2 regions of the Microbacterium sp. PA5 genome follow, and region 2 is predicted to be linked to the other one. Evidence: predicted binding sites of a transcription regulator. Region 2 holds the regulator's gene; the other holds the start of a gene.
What was found. Region 2 encodes HspR, which represses chaperone genes until heat shock. Its sites were predicted from a motif close to AAGTTGAGTCNNNNNGACTCAACTT; they were not measured.
Positions count from the first base shown of each region.

Region 1: ACPWUT_RS12495 (Hsp20/alpha crystallin family protein) is a predicted target of HspR. The motif match lies at 3,290-3,314, and genes of this name have one in related genera.

Region 1 is NZ_CP187567.1:2,628,916-2,636,484, forward strand. It holds gene ACPWUT_RS12475 (ABC transporter ATP-binding protein) at 1-658, opposite strand, end outside; gene ACPWUT_RS12480 (DUF4287 domain-containing protein) at 716-1,003, opposite strand; gene ACPWUT_RS12485 (TetR family transcriptional regulator) at 1,014-1,616, opposite strand; gene ACPWUT_RS12490 (DUF2804 domain-containing protein) at 1,653-2,633, opposite strand; gene ACPWUT_RS12495 (Hsp20/alpha crystallin family protein) at 2,795-3,250, opposite strand; gene ACPWUT_RS12500 (DUF559 domain-containing protein) at 3,570-4,532, shown strand; gene ACPWUT_RS12505 (L-serine ammonia-lyase, iron-sulfur-dependent, subunit alpha) at 4,620-6,110, opposite strand; gene ACPWUT_RS12510 (VOC family protein) at 6,154-6,519, opposite strand; gene ACPWUT_RS12515 (alpha-amylase family protein) at 6,633-7,569, shown strand, end outside.
Region 2 is NZ_CP187567.1:2,979,654-2,987,222, reverse strand. It holds gene dnaK (molecular chaperone DnaK) at 1-557, shown strand, start outside; gene ACPWUT_RS14090 (nucleotide exchange factor GrpE) at 560-1,159, shown strand; gene ACPWUT_RS14085 (DnaJ C-terminal domain-containing protein) at 1,167-2,153, shown strand; gene ACPWUT_RS14080 (heat shock protein transcriptional repressor HspR) at 2,150-2,587, shown strand; gene ACPWUT_RS14075 (DUF2252 domain-containing protein) at 2,672-4,021, opposite strand; gene ACPWUT_RS14070 (potassium channel family protein) at 4,026-4,751, opposite strand; gene ACPWUT_RS14065 (FUSC family protein) at 4,841-5,818, shown strand; gene ACPWUT_RS14060 (hypothetical protein) at 5,824-6,429, opposite strand; gene ACPWUT_RS14055 (fibronectin type III domain-containing protein) at 6,460-7,569, shown strand, end outside.

The DNA of each region.
Region 1 (7,569 bases), 350 kb from region 2:
CGAGCAGGCCCGCCGGGGTGGTGTCGGCGATGATGCGGCCGGCGCGCATGAGCAGGAGGCGGTCGCACCGGAGCGCCTCGTCCATGACGTGGCTCGAGACGAGCAGCGTGGTCCCCGCGTCGGCGAGACCTCGAAGCAGCTGCCACAGGTCGGCCCGGAGCACCGGATCGAGCCCCACCGTGGGCTCGTCGAGCACGATCAGCTCGGGCGCCCCGAGCATCGCGACCGCCAGCGACACCCGGCTGGCCTGGCCGCCGCTGAGCGAGGAGACGAGCTGGTCGGCGCGGTCCCGCAGCCCGACCGCGTCGAGCACCCGGTCGACGTCCGACGCCGGGGCTCCGACGATCCGCCGGAACGACCGGAGGTTCTGACGGATGGTGAGGTCGGCGTAGACGGAGGCGGCCTGGGTGTCGTAGGCCACCCGCCGACGGAGTGCGGCGGTGCCGGCGGGAAGGTCGAGCACCGTGACGGTGCCGCCGGCCACCCGCTGCACGCCCACGATCGAGCGCATCAGGGTCGTCTTGCCGCACCCGGACGGGCCGAGCAGCCCGGTGATCGCACCGCGGGCGATGTCGACGTCGAGCCCCGAGAACACGTCGGTGCTGCCGCGTCGCACGCGCAGCCCGCGGATGCGCACGGCATCCGAGTTATTCATCATGCGATGAATTATGCGCGCCGGCGATCACCCGGTCAAGAGTCTCGTGGCCGGGACTGCTTAGGCGGGTTTGGTCGCCTTGCCGTCGAGCCACAGGGTGTCGGAGGCGTCGCTGTGCGCGCCGCCGGAGCCGACGTGCTTCGGGTCGATCTTCGGCCCCTTGGTGATGACGTGGACGAGAGCCATCGCGTGCCCGCGGCCGAGGCCGTAGTCCTCCGCGAGCCAGGCGATGATCTCCCCCGCCTTGGTGCCGGGGCCGAACCCCTTCTCACCTGCCAGCTCGATGAACCGTCGGGGCGTCACGCCCGTCTTGTCCTCGATGTTGTCGAGGTAGGCCTGGAACGACATGCGGATCCCTTCATTCGGTGAGGTAGCGCTGGATCGTGGGCCCGACCCAGCCGACGAGCTCGTCGGTGGACGCGGCCGCGATCCCCGGGAGCTTGAGGATGTAGCGCGCCACCAGCATGCCCGCCACCTGCGACGCCGCCAGGCTCGCGCGCAGCTCGGCGTCCGCGCCGCCGAGCTCGGCGGTGATGCGCCCGAGCAGCTCGCGCGACAGGAACGCCGCCAGCAGCGGCGTCGCCAGGCGGTTGCCGATCGCGTTGCGCAGCAGCAGGACCCCGCGCCGCCGCACCTCGGGCTGCTCGAAGCGGACCAGGATGTAGCGCACGATCGCCTCGCCCAGCCGCGCCCGGTCGCCGGCGAGGAGGGTGGGGATGTCGAGGTCCGGCCGGATCGGCGCGCCGACGATCTCGGTGAACAGGTCCGCCTTGGTGCCGAAGTAGTGGTGCACGAGCGCCGAGTCGACACCCGCCCGGGTGGCGATGGCCCGCATGGTGGCCCCGTCGTAGCCGTTCTCGGAGAACTCCTCCGTCGCGGCGGCGAGGATGCGGTTCCGAGCATCGGAGCCCCCACGGGGGCGACCGCGACGTCGCGGCGGCGGGACGGCGTGCTCGGCCATGGCGTCAGCCTAGGTCACCGGCGGCGGCGCCGCGGTTCACCATCGGTTGTGGACGTCCTCGGCGAAGCCCTCGATCCCCTCGAACGCCATCCCCTCGAACGATCCCTCCCACACCCCGAAGCACTGGTGGGTGCGCGCCGACAGGATGCCGAGATTCCGGGCGGAGTGCTTGTCGTGGAACGGCGTCAGCGTGGCGTCGAGGCCCCCGCCGCGCACGCGCCACGGCCGGAGCGGATGCGCGAGGTCGTAGTCCCAGCGCAGCTCCTCCGAGATCTTGTGGAGGATGCCGTCGACGAGCACGCCGTTCTCGGTCGATCCGGTCCCCGCGGTCCACCTCCCGCCCACCTGCAGGCCGACCACGCGGTCGCCGCTGACCCCGGCGCCGGCGCCCCAGTTCCACCGCACGTCGTACGGCCACCGTCCCCGGCCGTGGTCGAGCACCGCCCACGAGCCGGCGGGCACCGGGTGCTCGACGCCGTCGACGACGACGGTGCCCGAGGCCGGCAGCGCGACGTCCTTGACCGTGTACTGGAACCGCCGCCGGGACCACGGCACGACCACCGCGAGGCACTCGTGGCCGGGCGGGCGGACGACGGTGATGTCGAAGGAGGCGTCGGGGATCTCGGCGAACAGCCGCCACGACTCGGTCCCGGGCGTCACCGAGATCGCGAGGTCCCGGGCCCGGGCGATCGCGGCCCCGTCTCCGAGGGACGGCGGCAGGTCGACGTCGTGCGCCGGGATGACCGTGGCGGTCCTCCCCCGGCTGCGCCGGGTCGCCCGGTCGAACACCCACACCTCGTGGACGGCCGCGTAGTCCAGCGACGACACCGTGAGAGCGACGATGTGGGTGGGCGTGATGACGTTCCAGTACTCCCACCGCTTGGTGCGCCCCCAGCCCCGCCGTCCGTCGACCCCGGCGGTGTCGACGAGCGGACGCCGCGCGAAGCCGATGGCGTCGGCGTTGAGCCGGCCGTCCGCCGCAGTGAGGGAGACGGGCGCGACCAGCTCGCGCTCCATCAGGCACGCCCCAGACAGGGATGCCTGCGCAGCGCGGCGGTCTCGGTCATCGGGCGTCCTCGCTGACGTTCCGTTCGGGTGAGCCGATCATAGCCCTGGACGCAGCAGACCGCCCCGGTCGGCGGGCGACGGGGCGGTCTGGCGGGGTGTGCAGCGGAGCGCTACTGCTCGATGGGCTGCGGCTCCTCCGCACCCTCGTGGGCGCGGATGGTGGGCGCGGCGCCGTCGGCGACGACCTCCACCTTGCGGGGCTTGGCCTTCTCGCTCACGGGGATGGTGACGGTGAGCACGCCGTTGCTGTAGGTCGCGGCGATGCCTTCGTTGTCGATGCCCTGACCGAGGTTCAGCTGACGCAGGAAGCTGGCGGCCTCACGCTCGCGCGTGATCCACTTGACCCCCTCGCCGGCGGCGAGCGTGCGCTCGGCCCGGATCGTCAGCAGCTGACCGTCGACGTCGATGTCGACCGATCCCGGGTCGATGCCCGGCAGGTCGGCGGACAGGACGTAGTGGTCGCCGTCGCGGTACAGGTCCATCGGCATGCGGCGGGGCCCGCGGCGTGAGTCGAAGAGGCTCGACGCGAGGCGGTCGAGGTCACGGAACGGGTCATACGTGGCCATGGTTCTCTCCTTTTCTGTGCGTGTGATGTTGTGGTCTCAAACTTGAGTCACATCGGCTCAAGTGCCTCCAGATTAGCACTCGCCCCCCGAGAGTGCCAACGGTTCTCGCCCAGCGAACACCGCCTCCACCGCTCGCCGTCGAGGGGGCGCGGAAGGTGGCGCGAATGGGGGGTTTCGCGGCGCGGAGGGGCGCCTTTGCGCCACATCCGCGAGGCCGTCGGGCGTGTGGGGGCTCCTCCCCAGGGCGAGCGTGGGGCGCGAGGGGAAGTGGGGGTGGGGAGGGGGCGGGACGGGGGCGGAACTGGCGGGAGGGTGAGGGATGCCGCGACGACCTGCGCCGCTTCCCGACTCGCTGGGCGAGGTGTTCCGCACCCGCGCAGGCCTCGAACGGGGTGTCTCCCGCGCCCGCCTCGGGGCGAGCGATCTCCACGCGCCTTTTCACGGCGTGCGGGTTCGATCGGGCCCGGCGCCTGCGGACGACCCCGACGACCCCTTCGCTCGGGGGCGACGCGCACGAGAACGCGAATGGCGACGGGCCCGCGCCTACGCGCCGCTCCTCACGGCGTCCGCCTTCTTCACCGGTCGCACGGCGGCGATCCTCTACGGACTCCCCCTCGACCCCGGCGACGACCTGGACGTCGGTGTCATCGCGCCGGCGCGCGCACCGCGCGGGCGGGGCGTGCGCGGGGTGAAAGTCGAGGGGCACCTCGTGAGGGTCCGCGAGTGCGAGGGCCTGCCGCTCGGCAGCCCCGCGTCGACCTGGGCGATGCTCGGGCGCGAGCTCTCGGTGCGGGAGCTCGTCGTCCTCGGCGACGCGATCGTGCGCATCCCCCGCGGACGCTCCGGCGTCCCGCACCCCGACGCCCGTCTCGCCACGCGTGCTCAGCTCGGCTCCGCCCTGGACGCCGGGCCGCGCCGCGGCATCGCGCGGCTGCGCACCGCGCTCCCCCTCATCCGGGAAGGGAGCATGTCGCCGCTCGAGACGCTCTTCCGGCTCGACGCCGCCGACGCGGGGCTGCCGCCGGCCGAGCTCGACGTCGAGATGCGCGACGCGTCGGGACGCCTGCTGGGCATCTCGGAGTTCGTCTATCGCGAGCACCGCGTGGTGGTCGAGATCGAGGGCGACCATCACCGCACGAGCCGGACCCAGTGGAACCGCGACCTCGAGAAGTACGCCGCCTATGCCGCCGCCGGCTGGGAGGTGGTGCGCGTCACGTCGTCGCACCTCCGCCAGGGCCGGGCGGTCGAGCTGGTGCGCGCCGCGCTGGGGCGGCATCGGTGAAGAAGGTGGCGCGAACGAGCAGTTCCGCGGCGCGGAGGGGCGCTTTTGCGTCACCTTCGCGAGCGGAGCACGGGCGAGCGCGCAGCGTCAGCACTCGATGACGTTGACGGCGAGACCGCCTTCGCTCGTCTCCTTGTACTTGTGCGACATGTCGATGCCGGTCTGGCGCATGGTCTCGACCACCGCGTCGAGGGACACGTAGTGGCTGCCGTCGCCGCGGAGCGCCAGGCGCGCGGCGGTCACGGCCGTCGAGGCGGCGATCGCGTTCCGCTCGATGCACGGGATCTGCACGAGGCCGCCGACGGGATCGCAGGTGAGCCCGAGGTGGTGCTCCATCGCGATCTCGGCGGCGTTCTCGATCTGACGGTTCGTGCCGCCCATCACCGCGGTCAGCCCTCCGGCCGCCATCGCGCAGGCCGAGCCGACCTCGGCCTGGCAGCCGCCCTCCGCACCCGAGATCGAGGCGTTCGCCTTGAAGAGGGAGCCGAGCGCGGTCGCCGTCAGAAGGAAGCGGCGGATCCCGCGCCGGCGGTTCGCCTCCACGGTGAGGTCCTCGGGCACGTCGTGGTCGTCGATCGGCGCGCGATCCGGGGCGTGCATGCCGAGGAGGGCGGACCCGACGAGCTCGCCATACGGGGTCACCGCGTTGCCCGAGCCGAGCCCCGAGTCGGCCAGGAAGCGCCACCAGTACATGGCGACGGCCGGAAGGATCCCCGCCGCGCCGTTGGTGGGCGCCGTCACGACCCGGCCGCCCGAGGCGTTCTCCTCGTTGACGGCGAGCGCGAAGGTGCCCAGCCACTCGCCGGGAAGCTCACGACGGCCGTCGCTCTCGGCCTCCTCGAGCTGGGCGCGGATCAGACCGGCGCGCCGCTTGACCTTCAGCAGCCCCGGGAGCACGCCGTCGGCGTGGAGCCCCGCGTCGACGCACGCGGACATGGCATCCCAGATGCCGTCGAGGCCTGCGGCGACGTCTGCCTCGGACCGCAGCGCCTCCTCGTTCGCGCGCGCGACCTCGGCGATCGTCCACCCCCGCTCGTCGCACAGCGCCAGGAGCTGCTCGGCCGAGTCGTAGGAGAACGGGAAGGGCGCGGACGCCACCGGCGCATCCTCGCCGTCGCGCCGGATGAAGCCCCCGCCGATGGAGTAGTAGGTCTCCTCCGCCACCGGCGCGCCGGCGACGTCGAGGGCGCGCAGAGTGAGCGCGTTCGGATGACCGGGCAGCCGCGTGCGCGGAGCGAACTCGACATCCGCGCGCGAGAACGGCACGGGATGCGCACCGTCGAGGAGCAGCGACGCGCCGTCCTGCCACTGCGTCCACGCGCCGCGGACGTCCGCGGGATCGACGGTCTCCGGCTCCTGCCCTCGCAGCCCCGCCACGACGGCGTCGGGCGTGCCGTGGCCGAGCCCGGTCGCGCCGAGGGAGCCGAAGAGGACGCACTCGAGGCGCGCCACCTCCGCCAGCCGGGGCCGCAGCCGCGCGGCGAAGTCCCGGGCTGCGCGCAGCGGCCCGACCGTGTGGGAGCTCGAAGGTCCTACTCCGATGGAGAACAGTTCGAACGCCGAGACGTATGCGCTCACACCCCGAGCCTACGCGCGCTCATCGACGACCCCGACGCAGGCGCTACGCGCGGACGAAGGAGACGAGGCCGACCGTGTTCCCCTCGCTGTCGCGGATGAAGGCCTGCCATTCCTCGTGTCCGGCGGGACCGAGCGCGTCGTCCTCGTGCGTGAAGATCACGTGCGGCGCGGTGACGACGTCGGCGAGCCCGCCGAGACGGTCCAGCGCATCGTGGACGTTGTCGACGCGCAGGTAGAGGAGGGCGGACGGCGCGTTGCGATCGAGCAGCAGCCGCACGCCCTCGAGATCGAAGAAGAGGAGGCCGGGCGGGTCGAACCGCGCGGACGGCGTGGCATCGAGGAGGACGGTGTAGAAGTCCGCGGCACGATCGAGATCGTCGGCGTGCTGGGCGATCTGGACGAGGCGCATCCGGGATCCTTCGTTCGATGTGACGCCAGCGTAGCGCTCCACCCGCGGCCGGTGCAGCGCTCCACGGAGAAGCCGGCGCGGCGCTCTAGGCTGGAGTCACGGAGAGGAGCTCCATGACCGTTCCGGAGACCGAACCGCTCGGCGCGCTCGAGGACGACCGCGACGCCGCGTGGGCCGCGGCATCGGCCGCCGGTCGCGTCGACGACGCGTTCCGCGAGCGGTTCGACGCGCAGTTCCCGCGCCTGCACGACCTGTTCTCGCGGCTGTACGCCGACCGGCCCGACGGTCGCGACGCCCTCGCCCAGACGATCGCCCTCGCCGCCGGGTCGTGGAACGCGCGCCCGCTCGACCTGAAGGTGCGCGACGCGCAGCGCGGCGCCGACGGGGAGTGGTTCCAGTCGGAGCGGATGCTCGGCGGTGTCTGCTACGTCGATCGCTACGGCGGGAATCTGGCCGGCATCCGCGATCAGATCCCGTACTTCCGCGAGCTCGGCCTCACCTACCTGCACCTCATGCCGCTGTTCCTCGGGCCCGAGGGCGACAACGACGGCGGGTACGCGGTCTCGAGCTACCGGAAGGTCGACCCGAGCCTGGGCTCCATCTCCCAGCTGACCGAGCTGGCGGCCGAGCTGCGGCTGGCCGGCATCTCGCTCGTGCTGGACTTCATCTTCAACCACACGAGCAACGAGCACGAATGGGCGCGCAAGGCGGTCGCGGGCGAGCCCGGGTACGAGGACTTCTACCTGATCTTCCCCGATCGCACGATGCCCGACGCCTACGAGCAGACGACGCGGGAGATCTTCCCCGACGACCATCCGGGCTCCTTCGTGCAGCTCGACGACGGGCGCTGGATCTGGTCGACCTTCTACCACTTCCAGTGGGACCTCAACTACGCGAACCCGTGGGTGTTCCGCGCCATGGCGGGCGAGATGCTCTTCCTCGCGAACCTCGGCGTCGACGTGCTCCGGATGGATGCGGTCGCGTTCATCTGGAAGCGCCTGGGCACCGCGTGCGAGTCGCTCCCCGAGGCGCACCTGCTGCTGCAGGCCT
Region 2 (7,569 bases):
AGCTCACCGGCATCGCGCCGGCGCCGCGCGGCATCCCGCAGATCGAGGTCACCTTCGACATCGACGCCAACGGCATCGTGCACGTGTCCGCGAAGGACAAGGGCACCGGCAAGGAGCAGTCGATGACGATCACCGGCGGCTCGTCGCTGCCGAAGGACGACATCGAGCGGATGGTGCGCGAGGCCGAGGAGCACGCGGCCGAGGACAAGAAGCGCCGTGAGGCCGCCGAGGTCCGCAACCAGGCAGAGACCCTCTCGTACTCGATCGAGAAGCTCATCGCCGACAACGCCGACAAGCTGCCCGAGGACGTCAAGTCCGAGGTGCAGGCTGACGTCGACGCGCTGAAGACCGCGCTCGCCGGAGACAACGACGACGCCGTCAAGGACGCGTTCGACAAGCTCAACGCCTCGCAGGGCAAGCTGGGCGAGGCGATCTACGCCTCCTCGCAGGCCGAGCAGAGCGCTCCGGCGCAGGACGAGCCGGCGGCCGATGCGGCATCCTCTGAGGAGGACGTCGTGGACGCCGAGGTCGTCGACGACGAAGACGAGAAGAAGTAAGCATGACGAACAAGGACTTCGACAAGCCTGAAGACGGCGACGAGGTCCTCGGCGAGGAGGGGTCGGATGCCACGGCATCCGACCCTGAGTCGCAAGAGGACGAGCTGACGATCGACGACATCCTGGGCGCCGCCCAGAACGATGACGCCGCCGTGGCCGACGCCCCCGCGGAGGAGCACGACCTGCTCCTCGACCTGAAGCGCCTGCAGGCGGAGTACGCGAACTATCGCCGTCGCACCGAGGACCAGCGCGAGGTCGAGATCGAGCGCGCCAAGGGCGCGGTCGCGAAGGGTCTGCTGCCGGTGCTCGACGACCTGGACCGCGCCGAGAAGCACGGCGACCTGGTGGAGGGCTCGGCGCTCACCGCGATCGCCGAGAAGCTGCGCGCCGTCGTGGCGCGCCTGGGCGTGGAGACCTACGGCGCGGCCGGCGACACGTTCGACCCGCAGCAGCACGAGGCGATCTTCCAGGCCCCGACGCCCGGCACCGAGACGCCGACCATCCTCGAGGTCGTCGAGGTGGGCTACCGCCTCGGCGCGATCGAGCTGCGGCCGGCGAAGGTCGTCGTCGCCGTTCCGGCGTCGACCTCAGGGACCGACTAGGAGACGTATGGCCAGTCAGGACTGGTTCGACAGGGACTTCTACAAGGTCCTGGGTGTCGCCAAGGACGTCTCCGACGCCGATCTCAAGAAGACGTACCGAAAGCTCGCGCGTCAGTACCACCCCGACTCGACGCAGGGCGACCCGGTCGCCGAGGCGAAGTTCAAGGAGATCAGCGAGGCCTACGCCGTGCTGAGCGACAAGGAGCAGCGCCAGGAGTACGACCAGATCCGCGCGATGGGATCGGGCAGCGCCCGCTTCCAGGCGCCGGGCTCGTCCGGCGGCGGCTTCGAGGACGTCTTCAGCCGCTTCGGCGGCGGGACGCGCACGCAGCAGGCCGACTTCGACGACCTGTTCGCCATGTTCGGCGAGCAGTCGGGCGGCCGCTTCGGCTCCGGCCGGTTCGGGCAGCCGACCGGGGGATTCCGCGGCTTCGGCGGACCGCAGCGCGGCGCCGACGTCTCGGCGCGCACGACGCTGGATTTCCAGACCGCCGTCAAGGGCGAGACGATCACGCTCCAGGGCGAGGACGGCAAGCCGTTCAAGGTCAAGATCCCCGCGGGTGTCTCGGACGGCCAGAAGATCCGGCTGCGCGGTCGTGGTCGTCCCTCTCCCGACGGGGGCGAGGCCGGTGACATCGTGGTGTCGGTGACCGTGCGTCCGCATCCCGTGTTCACCCGCGACGGACTGAACCTGCGCGTGACCGTGCCGGTGACCTTCACCGAGGCGGCTCTCGGGGCGACCATCGAGGTCCCGACGCTCGGCGGCGATCCCGTCAAGCTGCGGGTGGCGCCGGGCACGCCCTCGGGACGCGTCCTGCGCGTCAAGGGGCGCGGCGTGGAGTCCAGCAAGGGCACCGGCGACCTCCTCGCGGAGGTGCAGGTGGCGGTTCCCGCACATCTCGACGACCGTGCGCGCGAGGCGCTCGAGCGGTTCCAGGACCTGGAGCCGAAGGAGAACCCGCGCGCCGAGCTGATGAGCAGGGCACGCGAATGAGCGATCCCGACGTAGACGAGGAGACCCCGATCTTCGCGATCGCGGTCGCCGCCGAGCTCGCGGGCATGCACCCGCAGACCCTCCGCCAGTACGACCGGCTGGGCCTCGTCGTGCCCGGACGCACCCAGGGCGGATCGCGTCGCTACTCGCTGCGGCACGTGAAGCAGCTCCGCGAGGTCGCGGCGCTGTCCGCGGAGGGCATCAGCCTTCCCGCGATCTCGCGCATCATCGAGCTCGAGAACAGCGTGCGCTCCCTGCAGCGGCAGGTCGGCGAGCTGGAGCAGCGCCTGCGCGACGAGGTCGACCAGCGCCGCGGTGCCCGGGTCTTCGCCGCCGGCGCCTCCGGCTCGGTGGTGACCCTGCGCCACGGCACGCGGGTGCGGAGGGCCACCGAGGTGGTCGTCTGGCGCCCACCGGCCTCCGACGCGGATTGACCCCCGCACCGGATTCGGAGCATGTCGCCGGATTCGGAGCACGAGCGGCGGATCCTCCGACTCCGCGGTGATCCTCCGAATCCGCTACGCCCGAGCGGCGAGGAACGCGTCGTAGTCGGCGCGCGACAGGTCCGCGTACGCGTAGGCCCAGGTGGTGAGCGCCTCGGCCAGCGTGCGCCCGCTGCCGACGTATCCGGCGACGTTCGTCGCGTTCGGCGACTGGCTGTGCGCGCGGGCGAGCGTGACCGCGCAGGCCCGGGCGTAGAGGGCGAACGGCCCGTCCTCGAGCGTCTCGATGTCGATGCCGCCCTTCATGTCGCGGAACTGGCGCACGTAGTAGTCGCCCGTCCGGCCGCGCAGGTGTCCGAGGAAGGGATCGGACACGCCCTGGAGGATCCGCTGCATCGACACCACCCGGGATCCCTCGCCGCTCTCCGCCCACTGCTGATCGAGGCCTTCGGGCTGCGGGCACCGGCCGTGCTCGATGAGCACGCTCCGGCCTGCCTCCTTCGTCTGGAGCAGCAGGGCGCTGCCGTCGCCGTCCTGCAGCACGGTGACGAAGCAGCGCGTTCCCACGCTGCCGACCCCGACCGCGCGGCGGACCGTGTCCGAGACGCGGTAGTGCCGCAGCAGGAGGCGGATGTCCACCCCGGCGGTGGCCCGATAGCCGGCGAACGCGCCCTCGACGAGGGCTGCCGTGAGCTCGTCGAGGTGCGTCATGGCCGGCGGCTCCTCGACGAAGCGGAGCCTGCCGGTGGCATCGGCCTCGGTGAGCTTGCGCGCGGCGCGCTCTGCGGTGCGGCGCTCCGCATGCCGGATCGCGGCGCGCACCACGCGCCGCCCGGCCTTGTCGCGCACCGCGCGCCCGCCCGACACGTCGAAGTGCTCGTAGTAGCGCGCCAGCGCGCTGCGGCGCGTGTAGGCGGCGATGGCCTGCGCGTAGGCGCGCACCGTGACGCGCGCGGCATCCGTCACCACCCGCTCGTCGCGGCCCGTCGCCTGCCCGGCGATGACGACGCTCGTCACGAGGCGCTTGACGTCCCACTCCCAGGGCGCCCACGCGGCCTCGTCGAAGTCGTTCAGATCGAAGACGAGGCTGCGCTGCGGCGACGCGTAGAGGCCGAAATTCGCGACGTGGGCGTCGCCGCAGGAGGCGACGGGGATGCCGCTGCCGGGGCTCCGGGCGAGGTCGGCCGCCATGAGCGCGGCGGTCCCGCGGTAGAACGCGAACGGGCTCGCCGCCATCCGCTCGGCCCGCAGCGGCACCAGCTCGGCGACGCGTCCGGCGTTCTGCGACGCGAGGATCCCGAGCGGATCGCGGCCGTCGGTCGCGAGCTCGGCGAGGCTTCGCCGGGGCGCGGCCCGTCGTGCCGCTCGCCCCTCGGCGACGCGCTGCTCTCGGGAGGGCGGGGGCTCCCAGGCGGGTGCGGTCATGTCGTCATCCTGACATCGGGGGCCGCGGGGACTCGTGCGACGCCGGCATGCCGGCCCGCTCGCTCTCGCGCACGCGGGCGGTGCGCTGGATCTGGTCGTTCAGCGCCGAGATGACCGTCGCGCTCGTCACACCCAGCACGACGAGGCCTCCCATCATCAGGCCGACGGCGATCGTCCGGCCCGCGAGGGTGACGGGCACGAAGTCGCCGTAGCCCACGGTCGCGATCGTCGAGAAGCCCCACCAGATCGCATCTCCCAGATCCACGATGCTCGCGCGCGGGTCGCCGCGCTCGGCGAGCCACACGAGGGTGGACGCCGTGAAGACGAAGAGGAAGGTGAACATCGTCACCAGGATCACCAGCCGGGCCCGCTGCCGGGCGGGCGTCACCCGGAACCACGGCAGACGCCAGACGTAGGCGATGATCACGAACGGCCGGAGGTAGACGACGGCGAGGGAGACCGCCTCGAACCACCGCGTGCGGAAGAAGGCGCGCGTATCGCCGCTGAGGACCCAGCGGACGACGAAGTCGGCAGCGAAGACGATCCAGGTGGCGGCGATCGTGGTCCACATCGCGGTGCGCCACGGTGTGGCCGGGCCGAGGTCGGCCAGCACCCACACCCAGGCGGCGAAGAACGCCAGCGATAGGACGAACAGCGGCCACGCGGTGCGGTCCTCCCACGCGAGGGTCCGCGGGGAGATGCCCCCGCTGTGCGCAGTCCGCGGCGTCATGGGGCCCATCCTGGCACCGCTCCCGCGCCGCCGCACGCGTCTGGGCGACCCCTGCTGCGTCCGCCCCCCGCCGGCGCTAGCGTGGCGGCATGGCTGACACCGGAGCCTCCGTCGCCCCCGTCGCTCCCGTGTCGTGGCGATGGGCGTCTTTCGTGCGGGGCGCGGTCTACGCGCTTCCCGCGATGGTCGTCGGGTGCGTCTGGCCGCTTCTCGGGATCGCCCTGGCGGTCGGCGTGATCCCGGTGGCCGCCCTCCCGCTGCCGGCGCGTCGTCGCCGGCGGGGGGTGCTGCCGCTGGTGGGCCTCCTCAGTGCGGCGTCGCTGCTGCTCGGATCGCTGCTGTCACCCCACCCGGCCGTGGCGGTGGCGGCCATGTTCGTCCTCGGCGTCGGAGCGGGACTGTGGGCGCGTGCAGCGCCGACCGGCCGCGCGGCGATGACGTTCTGCCTTCCTCTGATCGGGATCGGGCTGAGCTTCGATCCGGCGCCGGCGGCGGTGGCCGCCGCGCTCATCGTGGGAGGGTCCGTGTACGCCGGCCTCGTGTCGCTGCTCTGGCCGCAGGGAGAGCGGCCCGCCGCGCCCGCCGCGCCGACGCCCGATCGCGCCCGGCTGCTCGTCTACGCGTTCGTGCTGGGCGCGGTGGGCGCCACGGCGGCGGGGCTCGGGTTCGCGCTGCGCCTCGAGCACGTCGGCTGGGTGACGGGCGCGGCGCTCCTGGTGATGCGCCCGGCGCAGGAGCAGCTGCTGACGCGCAGCGTCGGGCGGGCGATCAGCGTCAGCATCGGAGCGCTGGCGGCGGCGCTGCTGGGGTCGGTCCCGGCGCCGCCGGCGCTGACTGCTCTGGCCGCCGGTGTCGCGGTCGCCGCGCTGGCGGCCTCCGCGGGCAGCCGCTGGTACGTCGCACCGGCCTTCACGACGTTCGTCGTGCTCACGCTCATCCTGGCCCTCCCCGGCGAGGACCCCGCGAGGCGTCTGGTCGAACGGGTCGTCGAGACCGGGATCGGGATCGGGATCGCCCTCGTGCTCGGCGCGCTCGTCCCGGCCGTCGCCGGCCGTCGTCGCGCGTAGCGGGGTCAGCTCGGATCGAGGCGCAGCACGTCCGGCCCCTCGCCGGCGGGGATGTCCTCGATCACGCGGAGCGACCGCGCGAGATCGTCGACCGCGCCGATCAGGGTGCCGAACCGCTCGCGATCGGCGCACACCGCGGTGACGGTGACGAACAGGGATCCGGTGTCCCAGGTGTAGGTCGCGAAAGGCGGGCCGCCGGTGCCGTCCGCGCGCACGGGCGGAAGCGGCATCACGAGCCGCTCGCCCATGCCCAGATGCGTGCCGCGGAACGGCTCGGTGTCGTCGTACTCGATCGGCATCATCGCCCGGGCGGCCCGCAGCTGCGTCGTGGCCTGCTGCACCTGCGCCATCACCACGAGCAGATCGGGCTCGTCCTTCCACACCCACACGAGCACCCGTCCGGCGGCCCTGCGCATGAGGGCGGGCGCGGCCTGGCTCATCGCCCATGCGGCGAAGCCGCTGCCCGGGCGCGCGGCGGCGCCGAACGACGCGTTCGCCTGCGTCAGCAGCATCCTTATCGCCTTCTTGCGGGCGCGGCGGCTGCCGAATCCGAACGAGCCCGTCACCGGGACCCATCGCCGTCGGTCGGCGTCCGCAGAGAGTCTCACCATTCCCCCAGCGTAAGTTGCTAGCATCCCCGCATGCGCCTCCTCTCCCCCCGGGGGGCCGTCGCCGTCCTGGCCGCCGCCGCCCTCGTCGTCGCGACGCCCGTCGCCTCCGCTTCCGCCGCCTCGCGTCCCGCGCCGGTCGGCCTCGTCAGCTTCGTCAGCGCGTCGCTCACCTCCTCCGGAGCCACCCTCACCGTCGACTGGGCCGACGTGTCCGGTGCGCGGAAGTACGAGGTGTTCGCGGCCACGACCTATGAGGGCGTCGCCGACAAGCGCACGCCCTCTCTCACCGTGACCTCCTCGAAGGCGACCCTCACCCGCCTCACCCCGGGCCGCGACTACTTCGTGCAGGTGCGCGCCGTCAACAGCGTCGGCTTCGGCGGGCGCTCGGCCCGCGTGGGCCACGGCACGATCCTGACCGAGGCGAAGCTCACCTCCGACTCCCCGCGCTACCGCGCGATCAGCTGGAACATCTGCTCCAACGCGTGCTCGTCGATCTCCACCCGGGCACGGGTCATCAACACGCGGGTGAAGGAGCTGAAGGCCGACATCCTGGGCTTCCAGGAGGCGTCCCGCTACACCAAGGCTCCCGTGGGCTTCCGTCACGTCGTCAACGGGCAGAACGATATCCTCGTGCGCACGGGGCAGTTCTCCCTCGTCGCGAAGAAGACCTCGGCGCCCACGAGCGGCACCGCCCGGTTCGCGAGCAAGTACGCGACGTCGGGCAAGGGCCTGGCCTACGCCGCCCTGAAGCACCGGTCGGGCTCCTACGTGCTGGTCTTCGACGTGCACCTGGTCACCGGCACCTCGCGCGCGCAGGTCAATCAGCGCGAGTACGAGGCGAGCCGCCTCAACACCTACATCTCCGCGACGATGAACCGGCTGGCCAAGACGCACGGCTCCCTCACCGACTGGACGAAGGCGCACGTCCTCATCCTCGGCGACTTCAACACGCACAAGTCGCGGACGGGCGAGGACACGATGGCGATCCTCGAGAAGCGCGGCTGGTACGACACCTTCGACCAGGCGCACGCCCTCACGCGGCAGCACCACAACACGGCGAACCCCGAGTGGAGCACCAAGCCCACGATCGGCGTCACGTGGGGCGCGCACGTGGACAAGGCGCTCGTGCGTCCGTCGCGC